DNA from 3 places in the Duganella rhizosphaerae genome. Region 1 is predicted to be linked to each of the others. Evidence: predicted binding sites of a transcription regulator. Region 1 holds the regulator's gene; each other region holds the start of a gene.
What was found. The regulator FliA, encoded in region 1, starts transcription of late flagellar genes. The targets are predictions, from matches to a motif close to CTAAAGTTTNNNNNNNNNNNGCCGNTA.
Positions count from the first base shown of each region.

Region 1 (6,867 bases):
GGCGTTGATTGCGGTGATGCCGGCCTCGTAGCGGATGGCGTTGTCGGCGAACTGGTTGCGCTCGACGTCCATGTCGACCGTGTTGCCGTCGACCGCGCCCTGCACCACGCCGCGGTACAGCAGCGGCGTACCGTCCGCCATGGTGGTGCCGTCTGGTTGAGGGTTGGGGAAATGCTTGCTGGCGGTGGTCTTCAGCGTGGCGGTCGGGCTGGCCTTGTCCAGCGCGGCCTGCATGGCGCTGGAGAAATCGATGTCGCGGGCCTTGTAGTTGGGCGTATCGCCGTTGGCGATATTCGAAGCGAGCACGCTCTGCCGCTGAGAGCGCAGTCCCAGCGCGGCTTCGTTAAAGCGCAGATAATCGTCGAGTTTCCCAACCATGGCAGCTCCCAATGGACGTACTTGTTATGACAGGATCGATGATACGGAGTTGCCTGCCGTAACCATCGAGCGATAAGACAGCGCTTTTCGGTCCTATTCAAGGCTTCAAGTCCAGGCCGCCAGACTATGATGGCAATATTGAAGGGGACTCTCACACCATGAAACGACTGCTCATCACCGCCGCCCTGCTGGCCCTGCTGCCGGCGGCCCAGATTCAGGCTCAGACCCAGGCTCAGCAAGCCGCGCCCCTGCGCCAGGACGCGGCCGCGCTCAAGCGCAGCGTCGAACAGTTCCTGCAAGTACAAAGCGGCGGCCTGCCCGGCCAGGTCACGGTCGCGGTCGGCGCCATCGACCCGCGCATGAACCTGGCCGCCTGCGCCGATCCGCAAGCTTTCTTCATGCCCGGCGCGCGCGCCTGGGGCAAGACCACGGTCGGCGTGCGCTGTGCGACACCGGCGGCCTGGACGGTATATATTCAAGCCACGGTCACCGTGGTCGGCGAATACATCGCCAGCGCCGCCCCGCTGGCCCAGGGCCAGGCCATCGAGGCCGGCCAGCTGGTGACCCTGAAGGGCGATCTGACAACATTGCCGGCCGGAATAGCCACCGACATGGGCCAGGTGATCGGCCGCAGCACCAATATCTCGCTGCCGCCGGGCACGCCGCTGCGCCTCGACACGCTGCGCAGCAAGCCGGTGGTGCAGTCCGGCCAGCTGGTGCGGCTGGTTTCCAGCGGCAATGGTTTCAGCGTGTCGGCCGAGGCGCGCGCCATGAGCACGGCGGGCGACGGCCAGGTCGTGCAGGTAAAAACTTCCGGTGGGCAACAAATCACGGGAATCGCCAAGGCAGGCGGGCTGGTGGAGGTGGCGTTTTGATCGAACGCCACGGGTCTTGAGGCACGGCAAAGCTAAAGTTTTGGCTGCAGCCGCCGTTACATACTCAGATCCCGGAGTTTCGTACTCCTACCAGAGAAGGATGATGCTGTGAAAATTAACGATACATTGAAGAGCACGACCGGCTTGCCGTCGTCGACTCCGGCTTCCACCTCGACTGCGCGCGGCGCAGACAAGGCGGCAGCGCCGGCGACGCCCGCAACGTCCGACAACGTGCGCCTGTCGCCGCAAGGCCAGGCATTGGCGGCCAGTGCGGCCGGCGGCGCCAGCGCGGTGTTCGACACCAAAAAAGTCGAGCGCATCAAGCTGGCAATTGCCGACGGCCAGTTCCAGGTCAACTCGGAAAAAGTAGCGGATGGCTTGCTGGATACAGTCAAGGATCTGCTGCACTCTCGCAAACGATAGGTCTACCATGTCAACCGCTACCCCGCTGAACAGCCTGCGCGAAGAAGAACACATCATGACGACCCTGCTGGGCGTCCTGAAGCAGGAGCAGCAACATCTGGTGGCGGCGGAAATCGACGGCCTGACGGCGGTCACCAGCAAGAAATCGGCACTGGTCACGCAGATGACCCTGTTGTCGGCCCAGCGCCACCGCGCCCTGGGCAAGGCCGGCTACCCGGCCGAGGAAGCCGGCATGGATGCCTGGGTTGCCGCCAGCGGCGCCGACGCCGCCGAAGCTTCCGTCCTTTGGCAGGCGCTGCAGCAACATGCGCGCGAAGCCAAGGAACTGAACCGCATCAACGGCATGCTGATCAACAAGCAGATGAACCACACGCAAGGCGCGCTGCAAGCGCTGCGGCCGCAATCGGCGGGCGCAAACAATTTCTACGGCCCTGGCGGCCTGTCCACTTCCCTGCCCCGCAGCCGCGGCTTCCTGGCCGGCTGACTCTTTACCCCGCACGGCCATGCGGGGTCAGACCCCGTCCGGGGTCTGACCCCTAAGCGACGCAGCAAGCATATTGCTTAATTATTCGGGGCAGGCGTCGGCACTTCCGTTACCGTATCCGGGATACCGGACAAGATCGTCACCGCCACGCGGCGATTGCGCGCGCGGCCGATCGGATTGTCGTTCGGCGCCACCGGCACGTTCGAGCTGAAGCCCACCGCCGTCAGGCGCTCCGGCGCCACGCCGGCGTCGATGAACAGCCGCACCACGCTGCTGGCGCGCACCGCCGACAATTCCCAGTTGGACGGGAACAGCGTGTTGCGGATCGGCTGGTTGTCGGTGTGGCCTTCGACCTGCACCTTGTGATCGTCGCTTTTCAGCAGGCCGGCGACGGCGCGCAGCGCTTCGGTCGACTCGTTGGTCAGGCGCGCCTCGCCCGGGTCGAACAGCACCGAGGCATTGATCTCGACGCTGACGCCGCGGCTGTTTTGCGTGACGCGCACCTTGCCCTCCTTGACCAGCGGCGCCAGCGTGGACAACAAGTCCTGCGCCAGCTTGGTCATCTGGGTTTTTTCCTTGCGCAGCAATTCGGCGTGGCGCCGCAGATTGGGATTGGGGATAGGCAGGTTGGGCACTTCGGTGTTGACCGGCTTGGCCGAGCCGGCGCCGCCGAAGGCGTCTCCCAGCGCCACCGACAGCACCTTGTAGCGGCCGATGTTGACCACCGAAATCGCATACATCACCACGAAGAAGGCGAACAGCAGCGTGATGAAGTCGGCGTAGGAGATCAGCCAGCGCTCGTGGTTCTCCGGTTCGTCGTCGAACTTCCTGCGGGCGCGCCGGCTGTGCATGTCAGTGTTCCCGCATCAGCGTGGCGATGCGCTCGTCGATGACGCGCGTGTGGTCGCCGGTGGCGATGTCGTAGAACACGGCGGCGGCGATTTCCTGCTGGTGCACCGCCTGCGTGACGATGGCCTTGAGCTTGTTGGCGATCGGGTAGAAGAACAGGTTGGCCAGGCCGACGCCGTAGATGGTCGAGACGAAGGCCACGGCGATGCCGGAACCGAGCTTGCTGGGATCGGACAGGTTTTCCATCACGTGGATCAGGCCCAGCACCGCGCCCAGGATGCCGATGGTGGGCGAATAGCCGGCCGCCGATTCCCAGATGCGCACCGCCTGGCGTTCTTCGGTTTCGTAGGCGGTGATTTCGGTGTCGAGGATCTGGCGCAGCTTGTCGGGGTTGATGCCGTCGACGATCAGGCGCAGGCCCTTGGTGTTGAACTGGTCCTTGGAGGCGAGCATATAGCGCTCCAGCGACAGCAGGCCGTCGCGGCGCGCCGCCAGGTTCCAGGCGTTGATGTCGCGCGCCAGCACGGCGCGGGTGTCGGCCGGCGGCGCGAACACCAGGCGCAGCATGCGCACGCCGCGCATGAAGGTCTTGAAACGGGTCTGCAGCATCACCGCGCCGAAGGTGCCGATGACGACGATCGCGAACGCGGCCGGCTGCAGCAGCGACGCCAGCTTGCCGCCTTCGAGCGTCTGGCCGACGATGATGCCGGCCAGCGCCAGCAGCACCCCGGCTACGCTGGCCCAGTCCAAGACCGCTCCCGAAGTGAGGCGCGCAGCCGCGCCACGGCCTGCGTATGCAGCTGCGATACGCGCGATTCCGATACGCCCATGACGGCGCCGATTTCTTTCAAGTTGAGCTCCTCTTCGTAGTACAGCCCCATCAGGATTTTTTCGCGCGGCGGCAAGGCGTCGATGGCGTCGATCACGGCCTGGCGGAAGTCGCCGTCCAGCAGCGAGCGCAGCGGGTCGCTCTCCTCGTCCGAGCAGTAACGGTCGAGGAAGCTGTCGTTGCCGTCGTCGTCGTGAAAATCTTCGTAGTACACCAGCTGGTGGCCGCCGCCGTCGGACAGCATTTCCTGATAGTCGGCCAGCGACAGCTTGAGCATCTTGGCCACTTCCGATTCGGTCGGCGGATGGCCGAGGCGCTGCTGCAGCGTGCTCATCGCGGTTTCGATCTTGCGCATGTTCTGACGCATCGAGCGCGGCAGCCAGTCGCTGTTGCGCAGTTCGTCCAGCATGGCGCCGCGGATGCGCAGCACGGCGTAGGTTTCGAACTGGGCGCCATGGGTATCCTCGTAACGGCTGATGGCGTCGAGCAGGCCGATCATCCCGGCTTGCACCAGATCGTCGACTTCGACGCTGGGCGGCAGTTTCGCCTTCATGTGATGGGCCAAGCGCTTGACCAACGGCATATGCTCCGTCAGTAAAGAGTCCTTGTCCACTTTCCCTTTGACCGTGTACATAGCCGTTTATTATTGGTTAAGCGCTAAAATTGTGATGCTCCCTTAACGGAAAGATGGCGAGCCGGCCAGCGCGAAGCGCCCCGCCAGTTGACGAAACGCGACCGAAGCCCCGGCCAACGGAAACGCATCGACCACCGCACGCCCCAAGCGTGCCGCGCGTTGCAGGTATTCATCCGCCGGCACCGATCCCATCGAAACGAGATTGACCGCCAGGTATCGGCTGGCTGCCTGTGCCATATTATCGTATACCACCTTTGCTTCCGATTCGGAAGCCCCGGTGACCAGAATTCCAAACGGCCGCCGACCCAGCTCCTGGTTCAGGCGCTTGATCATACTGTACGCGGCCTTGATCGAGGTAGCGCTATTCGATACCTGCACCACGATTTCCGAGCTGGCCATGACCGGCACCGGGAAGGCCACGCCGTCGAACTCGCCGTCGACGATGACGATGCCGGTCTGCTTGGCCAGCACGTCGAAGGCCTTGGCCAGGCGGCGCGTCTCGTCCGGGCCGCTGCGCGCCACGCCGCGTGTCATCGACGCCACAGCGAAGCCTTGCGGCACCTGGTGGATCACCTGGTTGAGCGCGCATTCCTGGCGCGCCACGTCGAGCAGGCTGGCGCCGCCGTCCACGCCCAGGCGCGAGGCCACGCCATGGGCGCTGGCGCAGGCGTCCACCAGCAGCACGTCGTTGCCGGCGCGCGCCAGCGAGGCGCCCAGGTTGACCAGCATGGCGCCCTTGTCGTCCTGCGGCGTGGCCGACAGGAAGGTGACGATGCGGGGCTGCGGCCCCGCCAGCATGCGGCGCAGTCCCTCCGCCTGGTCGAAATCGAAATTAGCCAAGGTGCACCTCGCGCATTGCTTGCTCGTGCTGGCCGTTGCTCATCAGCAGGGGCAGTTCGGCGTCCAGGTATTGGGTGGCGGCGACATCGCGTTTCAATTTGAAAGCGCGGTCGATCAGGTAGGCCGGATCGGCCAGGTGCAGGTCTTCCGGCACGCGCTGGCCGTTCGACACGTAGAACAGGTTGAGTTTTTGGCGGATCACCACGTCGAGCACGTTGCCGATCGCGGCCGCTTCGTCCAGCTTGGTCATGATGCAGCCGGCCAGGCCGCTGCCCTGATAGGCGCGCACCACTTCGTTCAGGGTTTCCTGGGTGGCCGTGGCGTTCAGGCACAGCAGGCGCTTGACGTCGGAGCCGGCGCCTTGCAGCATCGAGACCTGTTCGGTCACCATCTGGTCGCGCTGGCTGACGCCGACCGTGTCGATCAGCACCGTGTGCTTGTTCTTCAATTCCTTGAGGGCGATGCGCAGGTCGGCTTCGTCCTTGACCGAGTGCACCATCACGCCGAGGATCTTGCCGTAGATGCGCAGCTGCTCGTGGGCGCCGATACGATAGGCGTCGGTGGTGATCAGGGCCAGCTTGTCCGGGCCGTGGCGCATCACGCAGCGCGCGGCCAGCTTGGCGGTGCTGGTGGTCTTGCCGACGCCGGTCGGGCCGACCAGCGCGAACACGCCGCCCTGTTCGATCAGCGCGTCTTCGTTGGCCATGGTTTGCAGGTTGCGGGTCAGGACGTTCTTGATCCAGCGCAGGCTGTCGGCGGCGTCGCGGTTGGCCGGCAGTTTTTCGATCAGGTAGCGCGCCAGGCTGGCCGAGAAACCGGCCGCCAGCATCTCGCGCAGCACGGCGGCTTTCTGCGGCTCGCGCGCCTGGGTGGTGCCCCAGGAGATTTCGGCCAGCTGGGTTTCCATCATGCCGCGCATGGCGCGGATTTCGCCCATCATGTTCTGCATTTCGGCGGCGGCGTTCTGCTTGGCGCTGGCGACGGCGGCGCTGACCATGGCGGCGATCTGGTCGACGTCCAGCGCAGTCTGGGCCTGAACCGGAGCCGGTGCCGGCGCGGCGGCTGCGGCCTTGGTGGCGCTGGCGAACGACGAGGCGGACGCCACCACGCGGCGCACCGGTTGCGCTGGCAGGGCGGCCGGGGCCGGAGTTGGGTAGTTGTTGTCGATGCTGCGCTCGAAGCGCGGTTCCATGCGCTGTTCCTGGCGCGGCTCTTGACGCTGCTCGGCGCGGCCTGACGGCAAGGCGCTGCCCAGGTCGAGCGACGGCGCCGGTTCGGCCATCGGCGAATGCGGCGCCGGCATGGACAGCGAGGCCGCATCGTCGTTGGCCAGGGCCAGGATTTCAACGCCGCCGTCGGCCTGGCGGTTGGACAGGATCACGGCGTCGGGGCCGAGCGATTCGCGGACTTTGCGCAGCGCCTCGCGGGAAGTCGGTGCGGTAAATTTTTTGACGTTCATGGCCGGCTCTCAGGAGTCTAAGTCAAGCAATGCGTCTTCCGGATGAGACGCCTTTACTCTGACAGTGCCATTATTGACGATGCACTCTGGAAACGA
Region 1 is NZ_BPWK01000012.1:25,502-32,368, forward strand. Features, by position in the region: gene flgB (flagellar basal body rod protein FlgB) at 1-378, opposite strand, end outside; gene flgA (flagellar basal body P-ring formation chaperone FlgA) at 537-1,253, shown strand; gene flgM (flagellar biosynthesis anti-sigma factor FlgM) at 1,362-1,676, shown strand; gene RUGAMON1_RS22735 (flagellar protein FlgN) at 1,684-2,160, shown strand; gene motD (flagellar motor protein MotD) at 2,238-3,011, opposite strand; gene RUGAMON1_RS22745 (flagellar motor protein) at 3,013-3,759, opposite strand; gene RUGAMON1_RS22750 (RNA polymerase sigma factor FliA) at 3,741-4,472, opposite strand; gene RUGAMON1_RS22755 (MinD/ParA family ATP-binding protein) at 4,515-5,312, opposite strand; gene flhF (flagellar biosynthesis GTPase FlhF) at 5,305-6,771, opposite strand.

Region 2 (6,867 bases), on a different contig from region 1:
AGTCGCCGGCGCTGGCCATGAGCACGCGGCCGACCACCACCTTCACCTCGCTGTCGCTGGGGTATGCGCTCAGTTCGCGCAGCGCGCTGATGTTGATGGCGTCCTACGGCAAGACCGAGGGCATCGGCAATCCCGACAGCCTGATCGCGCAAGTGTCGTCGGTGCGGACGATGGCGTTCAGCGTGGGCCTGTCGACCCGCCAGGTGTTCAACAGCCATGACCGCTTTGCGGTGACCCTGTCGGTGCCGGCCAAGGTGCGTTCCGGCACGCTGCAATACAGCGGCTCGGCGCCGCAGTCCGGCGATCCGGGCGCGCCGGCGTTCGGCGCGCCGACCCTGAACCTGCGGCCGACCGCGACCGAGCGCGACCTGGAGTTCGGCTACACCACCTCGTTCGGCCGCGATGGCCGCGGGGGCAAGCTGACCGGCGCGGTGATGTGGCGGGTCAATCCCGGCCACGACGCCAGCGCCCGGCCGGATTGGCTGACCGGGGTGCGCTACTCCTACGGCTTCTAAGAAGGCGGCTCAAAATGACCGTGGCGTCGTTGCAGCTCCTTGCCGTGCAAGCGCACTGTCTTCGTCGCCGCGCCTAGCCACGCTCATTTTGAACCGCCTTCTTGGGGCTAGCCCTTGGCGCCGGGACGGGTCATGTCCAGCGGCACGATCCACTGCTCGAACTGCTCGGCGCTGACGTAGCCCAGCGCCAGCGCGGCTTGCTTCAATGTGGTTCCCTCGTGCTGCGCCTGCTTGGCGATGGTGGCGGCCTTGTCGTAGCCGATGTGCGGCGCCAGCGCGGTGACCAGCATCAGCGAACGTTCCATCAGCTCGGCGATGCGGCCGAGGTTGGGTTCTATGCCGTGCACGCAATGTTGCTCGAAGCTGCGCATGCCGTCGGCCAGCAGGCGCGCGCTTTGCAGGAAGTTGTGGGCGATCAGCGGCTTGTAGACGTTCAGCTCGAAGTTGCCGGAGGCGCCGCCGATGGTGATGGCGACGTCGTTGCCGAACACCTGGCAGCACAGCATGGTGAGCGCCTCGCACTGGGTGGGGTTGACCTTGCCCGGCATGATGGAGCTGCCCGGCTCGTTTTCCGGAATGCTGATCTCGCCCAGGCCCGAGCGCGGGCCGGACGCCATCCAGCGCACGTCGTTGGCGATCTTCATCAGCGCGGCGGCCAGGGTTTTCAGTGCGCCGTGGGCCGACAGCAGGGCGTCGTGGCCGGCCAGCGCGGCGAATTTGTTGTCGGCGCTGCGGAAGGGCAGGGCCAGCGTGTGCTCCAGCTCGGCGGCGATGCGGTGCGCGTATTCGGGGTGCGCGTTGAGGCCGGTGCCGACGGCGGTGCCGCCGGCCGCCAGCTGCAGCACGCCGGGCAGGGCGGTGCTGATGGCGCGCTCGGCGAAGTCGAGGTGGGCGACGTAGCCGGAAAATTCCTGGCCCAGGGTCAGCGGCGTGGCGTCCTGCAGGTGGGTGCGGCCGATCTTGACGATGTCGGCGAACGCTTCGGCCTTGGCGTGCAGGCTGTCGCGCAGCGCGCGCAGCGCCGGCAGCACGTGGTTGGCCAGCGCCTGGGCGGCGGCCACGTGGATGGCGGTGGGGAAGATGTCGTTCGACGACTGGCCCTTGTTGACGTCGTCGTTGGGGTGCAGCTTGCGGCCTTCGCCGCGCACGCCGCCCATCAGCTCGGAGCCGCGGTTGGCCAGCACTTCGTTCATGTTCATATTGGACTGGGTGCCGGAGCCGGTCTGCCAGACGGCCAGCGGGAACTCGGTCGGGTGCTTGTCGGCCAGTACTTCGTCGGCGGCCTGGGTGATGGCGATGGCCTTGGCGCCTTCGAGCAGGCCCAGGTCCAGGTTGACGCGGGCGGCGGCGCGCTTGACGCTGGCCAGCGCGTGGATCAGCTCCGGCGCCATGCGCTCGGTGGAGATGTGGAAGTGTTCCAGCGAGCGCTGGGTTTGCGCGCCCCACAACTGGTGGTCGGGGACGTCGATCGGGCCAAAACTGTCACGTTCACTTCTGGTGTTCATGGTTTTTCCTTTGCGCGCGGAGGCAATCATGTGTGTTTGCTAACTGGCTGCCAGTGTAGCGCAGTCTTGAAAAATTAACCTAGGGCTACAAAACCGGGAAAATCAGCCGTTATAGCTGATACACTTTAAGAATTCGCGTCCAAGCGACCCCGACATGCAGCGCACACCATTCCTGACCACGATCTTTGCTTGCGCCGGCGCCTTGCTGCTGGCGGCCGCCGCGCCGGCGGCGGAGCTGGGCGATATCGCCGTGCGTTCCTACATCGGCCAGCCGCTGGCGGCCGATATCGAACTGGTGCAGCTGGCGCCGGACGAGGTGTCGGCCCTGCAGGTCCGGCTGGCGCAGCAGGATGTGTATCGCGGCGCCAATATCACGATGAATCCGGCGCTGGCCTCGCTGCGCCTGTCGGTGGTGCGGCGCGATGGCCGGCAGTTCCTGCATGTCACCACCACCCGCGCCATCGATGCCGAGTATGTGCATTTGTTCCTGGAGCTGAGCGCCGCCGGGCGCCAGGATGTGCGCGCGGCCACCGTGTGGCTGCAGGCGGATCCGAATCCGGCGCCGCCGCCACCGCCGGCCATGACGGCGGCGCAGGCGGCCGCGTTGGCCAGGGCGGAGCGGGCGGTCAGGGAGGCGGCGCCGGCGCCGGTACCGGTCGCGGTAGCGGAGGCGCCGGCCGTGGCGGCGGTGCGGGACCGGACGCGGCCGGCGCCGATGCCGTCGGCGCATGAGTCCGAGGTGGGCGAACCGGCTGGTGTGCGGACGGCGCCGTCGCGGCGGCCGTCGGCGGCGGTGCGGAATTTGCCTGAGCGCATAGCCGATGCGATGGGCTCGACGGCTCGCCTGGCGCCACATCCGGCGCCGGCCAAACCGTCGGCCAGCAGCGAAGCGGCGCAGGCCGACGGCGGCGTGCCGCTGGGCGTGGCGCAGGCTTTGTTGCCCTTGGCGCCGTTGCCGCTGCCTAAGGGCGTGAAGCGGCCGGCGGCTCCGGCCGCCTGCGCCCCGTCGGGCATGAGTGCTAAGGAATGCGCGGCGCTGGATACGCACAGTGTGGAGTTGTCCAGCAAGCTCGTCGAGCTGGAGGGCAAGGTGAAGCTGCTGCAAGGGGCGCTGGCGGCAAAGGGCGGGACGGCTGCGGGGCATGCTGCGGTTGCTTCAGCGCACGCGGCGCCGGCATCGGCGTCAGCATCGGCGGCGCACGCGGCGGCCGCAAGCGCGGCGGCTTCCGGCGGGGCGGCGTCGGTCTCCGCAGCGGCTTCTGAAACGGCTTCGGCGCCGGTCAAGAAGGTGCGCGTGTTGCCCAAGTTGAAGTACAAAAAGGAAAAACCGCCGGAACCGGCCGCCAGCAATCTGCCGCTGATCGCCGCCGGCGCCGGTGTGCTGGCCTTGTTGCTGGGGGCCGGCGGCTACTTCTACCTGCGCAAGAAACGCGGCAGCGGGCCGCTGAAAATCTGGCAGGGATTCCGCAAGAAAAAGCCGGCCGGCGAGGGCGACCAGCCGATGGAGGCGCCGCCGCTGCACGAAGTCACGCCGGAATCAATGATGCAGCAGTAATAAGTATATAACTGTACGCTCTTATCGAGGCCAGACAATCTGGGGTATAGTATTCGACCCCCTCCGTCTTCCCCATACTGAAAGAGCGCTATGACCGCAGTAGATCTCCCTTCTCAGCATCACGAGCAATACCAGGCTTTCAAACAACTCGGCCTGAAACTGGACATGTCCCGTGGCAAGCCCGCGCCCGAGCAACTGGATCTGTCGAATGGCCTGATGGCGTCGCTGGACGGCTACAAGGCCGCCGACGGCACCGATGGCCGCAACTACGGCGGCACCATCGGCCTGCCGGAAGCGCGCGAACTGTTCGGCAAGCTGCTGGACGTGCCGGCCGCGCAAGTGGTGGTCGACAGCAGCGCCAGCCTGTCGCTGATGCATGACGTGATCATCTACAGCCTGCTCAACGGCACGCCCGGCAATGCGCCGTGGGTGCGCGAGCCGGTAACCTTCCTGTGCCCGGTGCCGGGCTACGACCGCCACTTCGCCATCTGCGAAGCGCGCGGCATCAAGATGATCAACATTCCGATGACCGAAGCCGGTCCTGACATGGATCTGGTGGAAAAACTGGTGGCCGAGGATGCCAGCATCAAGGGCATGTGGTGCGTGCCGAAGTACAGCAATCCGGGTGGCGTGGTGTATTCGGACGCCGTGGTGGCCCGCCTGGCGGCGATGAAGACGGCGGCGCCGGACTTCCGCCTGATGTGGGACGACGCTTATCGTTTCCATCATCTGGGCGAGCAAAAGCTGGAAGTGGCCAACATCCTGGACGCCTGCGCCAAGGCCGGCAACCCGGACCGCGCGATCGTGTTCGCGTCGTCGTCGAAGGTGACCTGGGCCGGTTCTGGCATCGCCGCGCTGGCCGCTTCGCCCGCCAATATCGCCTGGTGGACCAAGCATGCGGGTATCCGCAGCATCGGCCCGGACAAGATCAACCAGCTGCGCCATGTGCGCCTGCTGAAGGATGTGGCGACGGTGGAAGCGTTGATGGAACAGCATCGTTTGTTGCTGAAGCCGAAGTTCGATGCGGTGCTGGCGCAGTTCGAGCACTATCTGGCCGACGTGCCGGGCGTGTCGTGGACCCGTCCGCAGGGTGGCTACTTCATCGATCTGGTGACGCCGGACGGTTCGGCCAAGCGCACCGTGGCGCTGGCCAAGGAGGCGGGCATCACGTTGACGCCGGCTGGTGCGGCTTTCCCTTACGGTAACGATCCGAAGGACAGCCATATCCGTATCGCGCCGAGTTTCCCGTCGCTGGACGAGATCACCAAGGCGGCGCAGGGCATCGCGTTGTCGCTGAAGGTAGCGTTGGCGGGCTAAGTACTTGGGGTCAGTTCCGGCATTGCGCCACATGGCACGATGCCGGAACTGACCCCACCATGAAAAAAGCGCCTTGACGGCGCTTTTTTAATTGGAGCTCAGCATTTTACTGATGCGTCACGCCCGGTACATTGTTCAACCAAGGCTCGGTGACGTCGCGGATGGCGCGGTCGTTGGCCAGGATTTGTTTCAGCAGGTCGATCTTGCGCAGGCGCGGGGCGCCGCTCAGGGCCGGTACGCCGGTGGCGGTGGCGCGGGCTTCGCTGGCGCATTGCGCTTCCAGGCGGTTCAGGCCGTCGAAATCACCCAGACGTGCGGCGGCGGCCATTTGATTGGTCAAACCGGCAATATTTTCGTACATCGAGAGGACTTCGGTGGAGGTCATGTTCTCACCCTGGCTAGTTAAAACGGATTACCGCATGTCCTGATTAACGTCGCCTTAAATGGGAACTTTAGGGTGTTTTGAAAAAATATTTGAAAAAGATCGAAAAAAAGCCGCTCGGGGCAAAACCGGCGGCTTTCCGTGGCGATAACAGCAAGCTGGCTTATTTGACCAGCTCTTCCAGGCCGGCGCTCAGTTCGTCCGGCGACGGCATCTCGTCGATCAGCGCGTTGTCGTCCAGGCCCAGTTCCTCGGCCAGGTCGGACGGGTAGCAGGCGGCGATTTCGTCTTCGCTCAGGCCGGCCTGCTCGACGCGGGCGCGCCAGGCGGCCAGCGAGACCACGGCGGCCAGACGGTTCAGCTCGCCGTTGTGGTGCGGCTCGGGGAAGGCCAGGATGGTTTCCGAGAACGTCAGCGGGAACTTCCAGCGCTTGGCCAGCTCGGCGCCGACGTCGGCGAAGGTGTAGCCGAACGAGGCTTGCTCGGCGTCCAGGCGGCGCGAGTCCAGCGGGCCGGCCACCTTGTCGAGCGCCATCGCCTGCTCGGCCATCGCCGAGTGGATCACCAGTTGGCCGATGGCGTGCATCATGCCGATGGTGAAGGCGAGGTCGGTGTTTTCCTTGGTTTTCTTGGCGATCCACTTGGCCGACACCGCGGTGTGCAGGCTGTAGCGCCAGAATTGCTTGAGGTCGAGACCGGGCACGGTCTTGAAGCCGCTGACCAGGCCGGAGCTGATGACCAGCGTGCGCACGGTCACGAAGCCGAGCATCAGCACCGCGTCTTCCACCGTGCCGATGCTGCGCGAGACGTGGTAGTAGGCCGAGTTGGCCAGGCGCAGCAGCTTGGCGCTCAGCACCGGATCCGTCGACAGTTTCTTCGCGATCTCTTCGGTCGAAACGCTGGCCTTGTCGAAACTGCTGATCAGCTCTTCCACGACCTTGGGCGCGGTGGGCAACGCAGTTGGATTCTGGAACAGGGCATCAAGTTTCATATTTATCTCCTGGGTTGTTAGCGCGTTGCTATAGGCTAACTATATAGCGATTCGCCCGTTGAATGAAACAATTTTGCGGGGCTGGCGTCTCTTTTCTGCCGAGTTGCTACCATCTATTCCGTCAAATCCGCCGTTCGTCGCAAAGCAGCATCGCCGGGCGCGCCGCGGCGATACAGTGCACGCTGGCGTACCACGCCTGACACTCAACCAGATCCACGACCAAGGGACTCCCATGCACCCATCCGCAAGCAAGTTAAGCCTGGCCATATGCGCCGCCCTGATGCTGGCCGCGCCGCTGCGCGCCGAGCCGACCTCCGCCGCCCCATCGACCGCCGCCGCCAACAGCGCGGTGCTGCCGGGCGACGATTTCTTTGACTACATCAACGCCGACTGGCTCAACAGCGTCGAGATTCCGGCCGACCGCAGCGGCTGGGGCGTGGGCAACGCGCTGATCGAGGACACCAACCAGCGCATCGTCAAGTTGATCGAGGCGATGGCGGCGCAGCCGGCCGACGCCGAGGCGAAAAAAATCGCCGACTACTACGCCGCCTTCATGGACGAGGCTGGGATCGAAGCCAAGGGCCTGGCGCCGCTGCAACCGC
Region 2 is NZ_BPWK01000020.1:99,041-105,907, reverse strand. Features, by position in the region: gene RUGAMON1_RS29580 (hypothetical protein) at 1-515, shown strand, start outside; gene fumC (class II fumarate hydratase) at 623-2,020, opposite strand; gene RUGAMON1_RS29570 (type IV pilus assembly protein FimV) at 2,175-3,575, shown strand; gene RUGAMON1_RS29565 (aspartate aminotransferase type Ic) at 3,666-4,892, shown strand; gene RUGAMON1_RS29560 (flagellar protein FliT) at 4,999-5,277, opposite strand; gene RUGAMON1_RS29555 (HDOD domain-containing protein) at 5,438-6,265, opposite strand; gene RUGAMON1_RS29550 (M13 family metallopeptidase) at 6,498-6,867, shown strand, end outside.
Region 2: RUGAMON1_RS29560 (flagellar protein FliT) is a predicted target of FliA. The motif match lies at 5,322-5,348, and genes of this name have one in related genera.

Region 3 (6,867 bases), on a different contig from region 1:
GGCTGGAGTCGGCCGTGAAGCTGGCGCCCAGATAGGCGCCGCCGACGCCGGCGGTGAAGCCCGCCTTGCTGGGATCGGTGCCGCCGACGGTGATCGGGCTGCCGTCCGCCGACACCAGCGTGATCGAGCCGACCGCCGTGGTGCTGGAGCCGATGTTGGCCGTGCCGCTGTTGCCGATGCCGCCGGTGACGCTGCCTTCGACCGCTTCGGCGATGGCGATGTTGCTGCCGTCGGCGTTGAGAAACTGCAGGTCGCCGCCGGCGGCCGTGCCGCTGACGGTGATGTTGGCGTCGGCCAGCGCGCGCCCGACGGCGCTGGTGGGCGCCAGCGCGGCGTCGAGCGAGGCGGCGGTGACGCCGCCGGCGGCGCCGGCCGCCACGCCGGCCGCCTGGACGGCGATTTCCACGCCGCCCACCGTCAGTTTGTAGGTGCCGCCGCCGCTGGTGTCGACATTGCCGTAGCTGGACGCGCCGGCGGCGCCGAACAGGGTGGCGTCGGTGGCGGTGGTGGAGGCCTTGGCCGACACGCCTGTGGTGGCGCTCTTGGCGTTGATGGCGTCGGCCAGCAGGCGCGCGCTGCGGGTGCTGCCGTCGGTGGCGATCGCGGTGTTGTTGATGCTCAGCGAGCCGGTCGACACGCCGCCGCTCGACAGGCTGGGGCCCAGCTTGACGCCGGCGATGCCGAAGGTGCCGCCGCCGGTGGTGCCGAGCGAAAAATTGATGGTGGTCTTGGCGCCCAGGCCGATGGCGGCGGTGGTGCTCTTCTGGCCGGTCGCGGCCAGCGTTTGCGCCTGCGCGATCTGGCTGATGTTGACGCGGTAGTTGCCGGGCTGCGCGGTGCTGCTGGCGGTGGCGGTCATCACCGTGGTGTCGCTGGGCGCGCTGATCAGGGTCTGGAAGCTGGAGACCGAGGTCAGGCCGGCCAGCGCGGTCTGGAACGAGCCCAGCGCGCCGGATAAATTGCCGAACGCGGACACCTGCGCCAGATAACTGGCCGACTTCTTGTCGTAATCGGCCAGCGGCGCCGACTCGACCGCCATCAGCTTGCTGACGATGGAGTCGACCGGAATGTTCGAGCCGATGCCTGGTGAAGAGATGCCCACGTTGTGCTCCTAAGTAAAGCAATAATATAAGACAATATCGGCAGAATCAAACCGGACTTGAGAGGGGAGAATACCTGCCAGTTCAGGCAAAGCTGAAAAAACGGGCGGCGCTCGGCGGCGCGGGGCGTGGCGGGGCGGTTCCGCAGCGGACGTGGCCGGCGAGATCCGCAGTGGCGGCGCTCCTGCGTGCAGGATGCCATGAAGACAGAAAAAGCGGCGCGCGCGAGCGCGGCCGCTTCAGGCGGTTTGCTGGATCAGCAAGCCGGAGGCGCCGGATTTCGATTCCAGCGATTTGGCGATTTCCAACGCCTCGGGCGAGGGAATCTGGCGCAGTACTTCCTTGGTGGTCTGGTCGATCACTTTCACCACGGTACGCTTGGTGTCGCTGTCGACCGAGAATTCCAGGCCTTGCGACTTGGCCTGCGCCGACTTGTTCAGCTGCGATACGGCCTGGTTGACCTGGTCGAGCGTCGGCACGTTGGCCGGGCCTTTGACGGCGGCCGCGGTTTCGACCGCCGTGGCCGGCGTGCGCGCGGCGCCGTGGGCGGCGACTTCGCCGCCGGCGGCGCTGGCCGGACGGTCTGCTGGGCGGGCCTGGGCGGCCGAGCCGATGGTATCGATAGTCATGATGCTTCCTTTGTGAAAAATCCCCGGCTGAATAAATCAACCGGGGAACCTAGTCAGAGTTGCGGCGCTCGTCCGCCGACCCTTCCCCGGATTTTAACCACGCAGCAGGGACAACACGCCGTTCGGCAGCGAGTTAGCCTGGGCCAAGATGGCGGTGCCAGCTTGTTGCAGGATCTGGCCGCGGGTCAGGTTGGCCGTTTCCGACGCGAAGTCGGTATCTTGAATCCGGCTACGCGAGGCCGACAGATTCTCGGTCGCGGTATTCAGGTTCGAGATGGTCGAGGCGAAACGGTTCTGAATCGCACCCAGCGACGCGCGGTTGCTGTTGATCTGGTTCAGCGCCGAATCGATGGTCTTCAGGGCGGCGTTGGAACCGGCCACGGTGCTGACGTCGAGCTTGGACACCGATTGCAGCGAGCTGGCCTGGGTGGCGGCGACGATGGCGGTGCCGGTGCTGCTGACCGAGAAGCCGTTGTCCGACGAGAAGTCCAGGTGGCCGCCGACGGTGATGCTGGAACCGGCGCCGGCGTTGATGACCGGCGTGGCGCCCGAGTTGTCGACGGTATCGGCGGCGCCGCCGGCGCCGAAGGTGACGCCGGTGGCGACCACGGCGGCGGTGGTGCCCGACGCTGGTTTGTCGGCGCCGCGCAGGAAGGCGGTGGCCAGGCCGTCGTCGGCAGCCGTGTTGGTGTTCTGGATCTGGATGTCGTCGCCGTTGGCGTCGCTCAGGGCGATTTCCTTGGCGGTGCCGGCCGAATTGGTCTTGATGGTGGCGCTGATGCCGGTCGTGCCGCTCTGGGCGTTGATGGCCTGCGCCAGCGAGGACACGTCGCCGCCCTTGACCTGGGCCGCGATGGTGACGGCGCTCGATTCCTTGTCGTTGGCCACCGAGTTGGAACCGCGCAGCGTGAACTGGTAGGAACCGTCTTTCAGGCCGGTGGTCGGGTTGGCAGGGTCGGAGCCCGACAGCGTGGCGCTGGTGACGGCCGAAGCCCTCACGCCGCTGGTGCCGGCCTGGCTGTTGATGGCCGCGGCGATGGTCTTGGCGCTGTCGCTGGTCTTGACCGCAACGTTGGTGGTGACGCCGGCGCCCGAGCTCAGGGTCAGCGTTTCGTCCGCGGTAATGTTGTTCTTGTTGCCGGTGATCGCTTCCGACACGCGGGCGCCGCCGTAGGTCGAGGTGGAGGTGTTGTTGCCCAGGTCGGTGGCCTTGGCCGAGCCGACGCCGATGTTGATGGTCTGGCCGGAGTTGGCGCCGACCTGGAACTGGGCCGAGGTCAGCGAACCGTCGAGCACGTTCTGGCCGTTGAACTGGGTGGTGTTGGCCACGCGGTCCAGCTCGTTCGACAGGGCCGAGACCTCGCCCTGGATCGACTTGCGGTCGGAATCGGAGTTGGTGCCGTTGGCGGACTGGACTGCCAGTTCGCGGATACGTTGCAGCAGATCGCCTGCCGTGCTCAAGCCACCCTCAGCCGTTTGAGCCAGCGAGATGCCGTCGTTGGCGTTACGTGCTGCCTGGGTATTGCCGCGAATTTGCGAGGTGAAGCGCTCGGAAATCGCCAGGCCGGCGGCGTCGTCTTTTGCGCTGTTGATGCGCAAACCGGAAGACAGGCGTTGCAGGGATGTCGACAGCGAGGCTTGCGACGTGGTCAGGTTACGTTGCGAATTCAGCGATGCAATATTAGTGTTAATGACTTGTGCCATGATGTTTCTCCAGACTGATACTTCGATTCGGCAATATGCTCAGTTCCCATTGGTCTGTCTCCACGTTCCGAGACATTCAAACCGCTGTTGTTACTGGTAACGGTTGCCCAGTGGGAAAATTAAGGGGCGGAAAGAGGGGAAATTTTCTCTGGCGGGCCTAAAGTTCAACACCTATGCCCGTTTAAACGACAGCAACGGCGGAATCTTTAGGGCAAAAATAATTATTTTTCACCCTTGTTTTTGGGCAAAAAAAAGCCCGGCGGGCGCCGGGCTGGGATCAAACTGACAACAAAGCGGCTCAGTCGGCCACCACCACCCGGTTCTTGCCGGTCTGCTTGGCGGTGTACATGGCCTTGTCGGCCCGCTTGACCAGTTCGGTCTGCTCCTCGTTGGGACGGCGCAGCGCCACCCCGGCCGAGAAGGTGATCAGCACTTTCTCGTTATCGTGCAGGAAGAAGTGCTTGGTCAGCTCGCGCTGCAGCCGGGTCATGGTGCTCGACGCCGCCTCGACCGAGGTTTCCGGCATCAGGATCAGGAATTCCTCGCCGCCGAAGCGGGCGATCACGTCCATCGAGCGCAAGGTGTCCTTGACGATCTTGACCAGGTGCTTGAGCGCGGCGTCGCCGGCGATGTGGCCGTAGGTGTCGTTGAGCTTTTTAAAATCGTCGAGATCGAGGATGGCGATGCACAGCGGCGTGCCGCGGCGGTCGGCGCGCGCGGTCTCGCGCTCGAACACGTCGTCCAGGCCGCGGCGGTTGAGGCTGCCGGTCAGCTGGTCTTCGCGCACCAGTTCGCTCAAATGCTGCAACTTCGCTTCCAGCGCGTGGATGCGGTTCTCGGCGTCCTGCACTTCCTGGCGCGCCAGCACCATCTTGTCGCGCGCCTTGAGCGCCTCGCTCTGCACCAGCCGGGTTTCCTTGAGGACGTCGTCGAGGATGGTGTTGAGCTCGGCGATATTGTCGGCCTTGCTGATCTTTTCCGAATAGCCGCCGATCTTTTCGTGGAAGTCGCCGGTCGAAGCCGCCACTTGGCCGAGGCGGTCGATAAAGGTCATCATCATGTTCTTGACGGTGAGCTTGACGTCCGACAGGCTGTGCTTGAGCTGGCCCTGCTTGTAGATCACTTCCTTCAGGCTGCGGGTGGCTTCCTCCAGCGCGCGCACGTCGATCGGGCCGGTGATCAGGTTTTGCACCGATTCGATCTGGCCGCGCAGCCAGCTGTCGTCGTCGAGCAGCTCGCTGACGTTTTCCAGCAGCAGCTTGAACAGGCGCAGCAGCAATTCCTGCTGTTCGCCGCTGTCGCCGCCGCGCAGCTCGATCTGGTAGCACAGCTGCTTCAGGCGCACGGCGATCTCGGCCAGCGCCTCCTCGCTGTGGGCCAGCTTGGTGGCCGCGCCCAGCGATTCGGCCTCGGCCACCAGCATCGGCGCGCCCGACAACAAGGACGCGACGGCGAAGGTCAGGGTGCGGCTGAGCAGGTCGCGCAGCGTGCGGCTTTGCTCGTCCTCGGGCAGCAGGCCGGCCACCTCGATGCCGCCCTTCTTGCCGACGAAGTGTTTTTCCACCAGCTGCGACAGCGCCTTGGCATAGCCTTCCCAGTCGCGCGACTTGACGGCGCGGTTGAAGCGCCGGCCGAAGTCGGCCAGGTCGCCGGAGTTTTCGGTCAGGCGGGTGGCGAACTGGCTGAGCACCGATTCCGGGCCGGGGTCGACCGCGACCACGGGGGCGGCCGGCGCGGCGGCGACGCCGGCGATTTCGTTGTAGATGTCGCGGTAAGCTTCCGGCGTCGGCGCGATGCGGCGCACCGCCAGGCGCTTGAACGCCTCGCGCGCGATCTCGGCCGGATTCTGCTCGGGAGTGGGTGGTTTGCTGGACATCAGATGCTGCCTCTTAAAGGTTTGTTCATTAAACCATAATAAGACCGAGTCCCGATCGGCATAGCTTGAATAAAAGGGCGGAAGGCATCTTTCATTAAGGCATCAAGCGTAGGCAAAGCGGCAAGCGCGCGGCTGGCGCCTATCAAGAAGCTATTCTATCAGCTGGTTTTTGATGGCGTAATGGGTCAGTTCCGCGCTGTTTTTCAGCTTCATCTTGACCAGCAGCCGGGCCCGGTACTCGCTGACCGTCTTGACCGACAGCGACAGTTCCTTGGCGATCATGCCCACCGTCTTGCCGGAGGCGATCATGGTCAGGGTCTGGTATTCGCGGTCGGACAGGGTGTCGTGCGGCGGCGCCTCGTGGTCCTCGCCGACGTGGTTGGCCAGTTCCTGCGCCAGCGCCGGGCTGATGTACTTGAGGCCGCCGGCCACCTGGCGGATCGCCGTCACCAGCTCGCGCGGCGCGCTCTGCTTGGTCAGGTAGCCGGCCGCGCCGGCCTTGAGCGAGCGGATCGCGTACTGGTCCTCGCGGTGCATGGACAGCATCAGCACCGCCAGCTCCGGCTTTTCCTTCTTGATCTGCTTGAGCACCTCGATGCCGCTGCGGTCGGGCATGGAGATGTCGAGCAGCATCACCTGGCAGTCCGACTTGCGGAACAGCTTGATGGCGTCCAGGCCGTTCTCGGCCTCGCCGGCCACGACGATGTCGCGCGTCTCGGCCAGGATTTGTTTCAAGCCTTCCCGCACGATGGCGTGGTCGTCGGCGATGAAGACCTTGATGATGGCTTTTTCTGACATGCGGGTCTCTGCTTCCTTTTTTTACTCTATTTGCTATTTCACAGCAGAAATGTTTTCACCCGCTATTGTAGCGCCGGCGGCGGCCGCGATGAGGGCCGCGCGCGCGCTTTCGTGCTTAATTTTGATCGCCACCACGGTGCCGCCGCCGGCCGCGTGGCTCAGCGCCAACGTGCCGCCCAGCGCGCGCGCGCGCTCGGCCATGCCGCGCAGGCCGAACGAGGCCGGCTTGGCGCGGTCGGCCTGGCGGATGCCGCGGCCGTTGTCGCCGATTTTCAGGCTGATGTGGTGCCGCAGCCGCGCCAGCTTGACGCTGACGCGGGTGGCGCCGGCGTGCTTGGCGATATTGGTCAGCGCCTCCTGGGCGATGCGGAACAGGGCGGTGGCCTGGTCGTTGTCGAGCCCGATTTCGCGCTGGTTGGCGTTGAAGCTGCAGGCGATGCCGGTCTGCTTTTCGAATTCCTTGACCTGCCATTCCAGCGCCGCCGCCAGGCCCAGGTCCAGCAGCGCCGGGCGCAGGTCCAGCGAAATGCGGTGCACGGCGTCGATGGTGCGGTCGACCAGGGCGTCGACGTAGTCGGTCCGTTCGCGCAGCGCCGGATAGTCGCCGACCTCGTCCAGGCGGGCGGCCAGCATGGCGACGGCCATCTTGATCGCCGTCAGGTTGCCGCCCAGCTCGTCGTGGATCTCGCGCGCGATGCGGCCGCGCTCCTGCTCCTTGACGCGCTCGGCGTGGGCGCTCAGCTCGGCCAGGCGGGCGCGC
Region 3 is NZ_BPWK01000031.1:2,859-9,725, forward strand. Features, by position in the region: gene fliD (flagellar filament capping protein FliD) at 1-1,102, opposite strand, end outside; gene RUGAMON1_RS32090 (flagellar protein FlaG) at 1,340-1,729, opposite strand; gene RUGAMON1_RS32095 (flagellin N-terminal helical domain-containing protein) at 1,823-3,433, opposite strand; gene RUGAMON1_RS32100 (GGDEF domain-containing protein) at 3,732-5,309, opposite strand; gene RUGAMON1_RS32105 (response regulator) at 5,460-6,107, opposite strand; gene RUGAMON1_RS32110 (sensor histidine kinase) at 6,141-6,867, opposite strand, start outside.
Region 3: RUGAMON1_RS32095 (flagellin N-terminal helical domain-containing protein) is a predicted target of FliA. The motif match lies at 3,531-3,557, and genes of this name have one in related genera.